3 regions of the Streptomyces sp. NPDC107517 genome follow, and region 2 is predicted to be linked to each of the others. Evidence: riboswitches for the same ligand, from Rfam matches in the RefSeq annotation. Region 2 holds a riboswitch; each other region holds the start of a gene.
What was found. A riboswitch is a leader RNA that binds a small molecule or an ion and turns the genes downstream of it on or off. The one in region 2 is predicted to bind cyclic di-AMP.
Positions count from the first base shown of each region.

Region 1: another riboswitch for cyclic di-AMP. It lies ahead of ACZ67T_RS31690 (C40 family peptidase); the one in region 2 lies ahead of ACZ67T_RS23730 (C40 family peptidase).
Region 3: another riboswitch for cyclic di-AMP. It lies ahead of ACZ67T_RS00315 (M23 family metallopeptidase); the one in region 2 lies ahead of ACZ67T_RS23730 (C40 family peptidase).

Region 1 covers NZ_JBVJPM010000017.1:63,113-65,367, reverse strand. Annotated here, with positions in the region: gene ACZ67T_RS31695 (DUF6328 family protein) at 1-350, opposite strand, end outside; gene ACZ67T_RS31690 (C40 family peptidase) at 469-942, opposite strand; cyclic di-AMP (ydaO/yuaA leader) riboswitch at 946-1,123, opposite strand; gene ACZ67T_RS31685 (hypothetical protein) at 1,476-1,784, opposite strand; gene ACZ67T_RS31680 (ATP-dependent Clp protease proteolytic subunit) at 1,792-2,255, opposite strand, start outside.
Region 2 covers NZ_JBVJPM010000010.1:185,168-187,422, forward strand. Annotated here, with positions in the region: gene ACZ67T_RS23730 (C40 family peptidase) at 1-873, opposite strand, end outside; cyclic di-AMP (ydaO/yuaA leader) riboswitch at 882-1,031, opposite strand; gene pcrA (DNA helicase PcrA) at 1,299-2,255, shown strand, end outside.
Region 3 covers NZ_JBVJPM010000001.1:76,881-79,135, forward strand. Annotated here, with positions in the region: gene ACZ67T_RS00310 (M16 family metallopeptidase) at 1-453, shown strand, start outside; cyclic di-AMP (ydaO/yuaA leader) riboswitch at 650-804, shown strand; gene ACZ67T_RS00315 (M23 family metallopeptidase) at 818-1,603, shown strand; gene ACZ67T_RS00320 (GntR family transcriptional regulator) at 1,868-2,255, shown strand, end outside.

The DNA.
Region 1 (2,255 bases), on a different contig from region 2:
CACGAGGACATCCGCACGATCTGCGGCTTGGCACCCCGCCCGAACAGCGCGCGGTGCAGTGCCGCGGGCGCCGTGAACAGCGCGGCGGCGAGCACCGCGAGCAACAGCGTCGCGATGTACGTCGCGCGCTGCACGCCGTCCAGCGCCGGGAACCTGGGAGTGAACGCCAGCGTCAGCAGGAACGCGAAGAGGATCTGCACGCCCGTCTGCGTGACGCGCAGCTCCTGGAGCAGCTCGCCGAAGTTCCGGTCCGCGCGCTCCAGCGGCGTCTCGTGCCGGTCCTGCCCCACGCTCCTTGAGCCCGAGTTGCGTGGGGCGTCCTCGTCGCCGGCCGGTCGGTCCTCGTTCATACGACCACGAGTACCCCGTCGCGCGGCTCCGAGACGGCCGGGCAGGCGCGTACGCCCGGTGACGACGCCTGACGGGTCCCCGGGGTCCCCGAGGCCCCCGGGGACCTGTCAGGTGGCGCTACCGCACACGCCCGTACCAGACGCTCCTCGTCCAGATCCGCTCGAGCCGCACCACGGCACCGGTCTTCGGCGAGTGCCAGATCCTTCCCTTCCCGGCGTAGATGCCGACGTGGTAGACGCCGCGGCCCGAATGGAAGAAGACCAGGTCACCGCGTTTGCGATGGGACGCCGAGACATGGCGGGTCTTGTTGTACTGCTGGGCGGCGGTACGGGGCAGTTTCTTGCCCACACGCTTGAACGAGTAGACGGTCAGGCCCGAACAGTCGAACCTGTGCGGTCCTGTGGCGCCCCACTGGTAGGGGCTTCCTTTCCTTGAGGCCGCGATCTGGAGGGCCTTCGTCGCAGGTGGCGAGGCCTCCGCTTCGGGCGTGGCTCCTGGCACCAGCAGGCTGCCGCCCGCTACGGCGAGCGTGAGGGCCGAGGCGGTGCCGGCCCGGGTCAGCAGCGACGGGACACGATTGAGCGCAGTCATGCGCAACCCTTCGTCAGCCGCCTGTGAAGGATGACCTGTCGGATTCGGGCTGGCGAAGTTGCCCGGCCGCGAAGTGCGGCTTCACCCCAAGGGCCGGCCCGGAAAAAAGCTCCGGCGGCCCGTCGTGCTCGGGTCCTCCACTCCTGCCGATCCACTTCTGTCGACCTGGCATCCGTACGGCGGCAGGACTCGGCGTCCGCACGGACCGCCCCGCCGCGGCGGCGGGGGCTTGTCGTCGGAAGGGATCTTCACGCACAAACGTCGAGAACGCAGCGCCGAATCGGCGTTGTGTGAGTGTCCTCACGAGTGATCCATTCGGGTGGACAGCGCACTTTTCCACCCCGGCGCGGGGGTCCCAACGAGGCCCGCACCAGCAGCGGAAGGCGGAATTCCCGATTTGGCGTAGGCGTTCCGCGCAACTTTTCCGGTTCGCAAAACGGGTGCCGGCTACGCCGTATGTGGGTACCTCTTCTGGTCCGTTTCGACCTCGGCGCGGACGGTTCGGATCGATCGCTTCGGATTTGAACGGTCCGTCAATTGACCGACCCCGGCGGCACCGTGACCCGTTGTGTCCTCCTTTCTCCGTCCAGGACCCGCAAAGCGCGAGCCAGCGTCGTCGCGTGGAGCTCGGTCTCGCCCCGCTGATGCATGAGCGTCAGGGCGTCCCTGAGCGCCGTCGCCCCGCCGACGAGTGCTTGCGCGGCCCGCAGTCCGCCATATGTGCGGTCGCTCCTGGCCGGGTTGATCCTTCCGAGCAGGTCGACCACTTCCAGATAGCGGGCGAGGAGTTCGCACTCGGCGCGCGTCAGCGCGGGCAGCGGGGGCAGCTCGGGCGGCAGCATCGCCGGGTCACCTGGCGCCGTGGGCCGAACCGGACAGCTTGCGGTTCTCGATGACCCGGTCCACGAGTCCGTACTCCACGGCGTCCTGGGCCTGAAGGATCTTGTCCCGCTCGATGTCGGCGCCGATGCGCTCTCGGCTCTGCCCGGTGTGCAGCGCGAGCAGCTCCTCCAGCTGGGCGCGCATGCGCACCAGTTCACGGGCCTGGATCTCCAGGTCGCTCGGCCGGCCCTGTGCGGGCTCGGCCAGCCCCGGCTGATGGATCACCACGCGCGCGCCGGGCAGCATGGCCCGCTTCCCCGGCGTCCCGGCGGCCAGGAGTACGGCGGCGGCGGAGGCGGCCTGCCCGAGGCACACGGTCTCGACCTCGCAGCTGACGAACCGGATCGTGTCGTAGATCGCCGTCATCGCGCTGAACGAGCCGCCGGGGGAGTTGATGTACAGCGAGATGTCCCGGTCCGGCGCGGCGTACT
Region 2 (2,255 bases):
CGGCTTGCCCATCTGGGACTCGGCGAAGGCGATGACCTTCGCGGCCTTGGTGGCGTAACCGCTGCTGGTGCTCCCGGAGCCCGTACCCGTACCCGTCCCCGAACCGGTACCGGTGCCCGTGGTCTCCTTCTGGCGCGCCTCCTCGGCCGCCTTGCGCTTGGCCTCCGCCTCGGCCTGCTGACGCGCCAGCTCCTCCGCCTTCTTCCTGGCGGCCTCCTGCTTTTTCTTCTCGATCGCCGCGAGCCGCGCCTTCTCCTCGGCGGTCAGCTTCGACAGGAGTTCGCGGGCGTCACCGAGCTTCTGCTGGACGTCCCTCTTCGTGCTCTTGAGCGTGGCCTGCGAAGTGGTCAGCGTCTCCAGGCTCTTGGCCGCCTCCGTGCGCTTCTTCGTGGTGGCGGCCTGCTCGGTCTGGTAGTCGTCGACGGCCTTCTTCTGGCGGCTCGTGAGCCGGCTCATCAGCTGGTCCTGGTCGAAGTAGTCCTGCGCATCGTCGGCGAGGAGCAGCGTCGCGGTGTCGGAGACGGCGCCCGTGCGGTACTGGGCAGCGGCGAAGGTGCCGAGCTCCTGGCGTGCCTTGTTGAGCTTCTCGGTGCGCTGCGCGACGTCGTCGAGGAGGTCGCCGACGCGCTTCTGCTGCTTGGTGGTGCGCTCCTTGGCCGCGTTGTACTTCTCCGTGGCCACGCCCGCCTGGTGGTAGAGGGTGTCGACCTTCTTCTGGACCTCTTCCAGGCTCGGCTTCGACGGCGCGGAGGGGGCGGCGGTCGCGGTCTGCGAGAGCAGGGCGATGGACGTGAGGGCCGCCGTGGTGATGCCGACGACGGGGGCCGTGCGGGGGCCGGCTGTTCTGGTGCGCGGCTTGCGGTGCGACGCCAAGGGTCGCGTCTCCTTCCCATGACCGCCTACCGGGTTAGCTGTCGGGTTCGGGCGGAGATTCGGAAGGCTGCCCTACGGCCGTGCCCTGACGGGTCGTCGGCCGATTCACCCCAAAGGTCGTGGGTCCCCGGTTCCATGCCTCTCGGCGTACTGAACTCAGCGGGGGCGACCCGCTCGCGGCGCGGTTGCCGGCGGGGGGACGGGCGGCCCGCGGAGCACGCTAGCCAACTCGTGTGGCTGCTGTGAAGGTTGATGTTCGATATGCCCGATACATTTTCGTGACCTTCGGCAATCTTGTCGGTGACCTCCGGTAACCTTCGCTGAGGGTGATTACCGCACTACAAGAGGTGGCCGGGCCCGCGAAGTCGGAGGAAGTTTCCGGGACGGCCGTGGGTGTCAGTGGGGCGGCCTAGACTCGTAGAGCGATGAGCAGCCTCTTTGACGACAGCTTCCTGGCGGACCTCACGGCTTCGAAGGCCAGTGAGGAGCATGCCCCGCCGCCGCCCGAGGACGACACGGCTCCGGAGCACGTTCCGGACGACCTGTTCGACGGGAAGTTCGACGTGCCCCCGGCCAGGGACGAGTACTACCGGGACGGCGCCCCACGCCCGGCGCTCGACCCGGCGGCCCTCCTCGACGGGCTGAACGAGAACCAGAAGGCGGCCGTCGTCCACGGCGGCTCCCCGCTGCTCATCGTGGCGGGCGCGGGGTCCGGCAAGACCCGCGTGCTCACGCACCGCATCGCGTACCTCCTCGGCGAGCGCGGTGTGCACCCCGGCCAGATCCTCGCGATCACGTTCACGAACAAGGCCGCGGGCGAGATGAAGGAGCGCGTCGAGTCCCTCGTCGGCCCGCGGGCGAACGCGATGTGGGTGTCGACGTTCCACAGCGCCTGCGTCCGCATCCTGCGCCGCGAGTCGAAGAGGCTCGGCTTCACGTCGTCGTTCTCGATCTACGACGCCGCCGACTCCAAGCGCCTCATGGCCCTGGTCTGCCGCGACCTCGACCTGGATCCGAAGAAGTTCCCGCCGAAGTCCTTCAGCGCCAAGATCTCGAACCTGAAGAACGAGCTGATCGACGAGGAGGACTTCGCGGCACAGGCCGCCGACGGCTTCGAGAAGACCCTCGCCCAGGCCTACGCGATGTACCAGTCCCGCCTCCGCGAGGCGAACGCGCTGGACTTCGACGACCTGATCATGACGACGGTAAATCTCCTGCGCGCCTTCCCGGACGTCGCGGAGCACTACCACCGCCGCTTCCGCCACGTCCTGGTCGACGAGTACCAGGACACGAACCACGCGCAGTACGCGCTGGTCAGGGAGCTCGTGGGGTCGGCCGACAGCGGCCGCGGGGAGGACGAGCCGCCCCGCGCGGACGACCTC
Region 3 (2,255 bases), on a different contig from region 2:
GGCGTGCGCTCGTTCGCCCAGGTGTTGCGCTCGGCGCCGGACGGGACGGGCGCCGCGATGCTCGCCATCAGCGGCTCCGTGGACACGCCGAACACGGGTCCAGCGCTCGACGATCTCTGGAAGGTGCTGCGCACGCTCGCGGCGGAGGGCCTCACCGACGCCGAACGGGACGTGGCCGTACAGAACTTGGTGGGCGTCGCCCCGCTCAAGTTCGAGACCGCCGCGGCCGTCGCGGGGACGCTCGCCGACCAGGTCGAGCAGCACCTGCCGGACGACTTCCAGGCGGAGGTGTACCGGCGGCTCGCCGCGACGGGCACGGTGGAGGCCACCGCGGCCGTCGTGAACGCCTTCCCGATGGACCGTCTGGTGACGGTGCTCGTCGGTGACGCCGCGCAGATCGAGGAGCCCGTCAGGGCCCTCGGCATCGGAGAGGTGACCGTCGTCACGGGCTGACCGTGACCGGTGTGCAACGAGGGGCCCCGGTGGGCGAGATGACCATCGGGGCCCCTGTTTGTCCGAATTGAACCAGTGGTTGCCTGTCTGCCCTGTGGCATGCGCTACAAAAGCCCGGTTCGGTTTGTTGATTGAAAGTTGCCCCGCTTAGCGTCGGTCCGGCTGTCCGCCAGATGTACGCCGCGCCCGTGGCACCGGACAGTCATCGCCGAGTCCCCCAAGGCGCGAGCCGGGGGAGCCGGGGACCCACCGTCCCTGGGGTGAATCGGACGCCCTTCCCTGAAGGGGCCCGTAGGAGACCTTCCTGCTCCGAACCCGTCAGCTAACCCGGTAGGCGAGAAGGAAGGAAAGGATCAGCCACCCCATGGCGTTCACCCGTGCCACCGGGAAGCACCGTCGCCCGAGCCGTCTCACGCGCACCACCGCGCAGGTCGCCGGCGTCGCCGCGCTCACGACGACCGGTGTCATCGGAGGCCTCGCCGCCCCCGCCCTCGCCGCCGACGCGTCGCTCGAGCAGACCGGCCTGAGCAGGGCCATCTCCATCGGTGACTCCCTCGCGCAGAAGATCGACGAGCAGGCCGCTGCCCAGCAGCAGGCCGCCGACGAGGCCGCCGCGAAGGAGAAGGCGGAGGCCGCGGCCAAGAAGAAGGCCGAGGAGGACCGGCGCAAGGCGGCCGCCAAGGCCAAGGCCGAGCGCGAGGCCAAGGAGCGTGCCGCCCGTGCGGCCGAGCGCAAGCGCCTGAACGCCTTCGTCATGCCCGTCACCGGCTCGTACGTGTCGACCGCGTACAAGGCCAGCAGTGGTCTGTGGTCCTCCGGCAGCCACACCGGCATCGACTTCCACGCCGCCAGCGGCACCTCGGTCCACGCGGTGGGCGCGGGCACGGTCGTGGAGGCCGGCTGGGGCGGCGCCTACGGCAACAACATCGTCATCAAGATGAACGACGGTACATACACGCAGTACGGCCACCTGTCGTCCATCGGTGTCTCCGTCGGTCAGACGGTCACCCCGGGGCAGCAGATAGGCCTCTCCGGAGCGACCGGCAACGTCACGGGCCCGCACCTCCACTTCGAGGCGCGCACGAGCCCCGAGTACGGCTCGGACATCGACCCCGTCGCGTACCTGCGCTCCCACGGCGTGAACGTCTGACCTTCGCCGCGTACCCCCCGCGAAGACGCACCGAATGCCCCGGCTCACCGAGCCGGGGCATTCGTCGTTCCCCGGAACCGCTTGTTCGCGGCCCGCTTGTTCCTGACGCCGGTGTCCAAAAAATATCCATGGATTACGGCCTGCCGTCGGAAATTCGCGCCCGCTGGAATAGAGTCGCTGGACAGGCGAGCTGAACAGACGTCCATCGCGCTGTACGGGTGACTATCGACCGCGTTTCGCGGGGATTAAGGCGGAGGTCGGGGCATGCGCATTCCGGCGCACTCGGTATGCACGGCGATCCGCGACGACATCGTCTCCGGTGTCTACGAGCGCGGCGGCAGACTCACCGAGGAGGTGCTCGCCCGCCGCTACGGCGTCTCGCGCGTCCCCGTGCGCGAGGCGTTGCGCACCCTGGAGGCCGAGGGCTTCGTCGTCACCCGCAGGCACGCGGGTGCCTGCGTCGCCGAACCCTCCGCGCAGGAGGCGGCGGACCAGCTGGAGATCCGCATGCTCCTCGAACCGCTTGCGGCGGCCCGCGCCGCGCAGCGCCGCACCGAGGCGCACCTGAAGGTCCTGCGGGGCCTGGTCAGGCTCGGCCAGGAGCGCTCCAGGCGAGGTCAGAGCGAGGATCTGCGCTCGCTGGGCGGCTGGT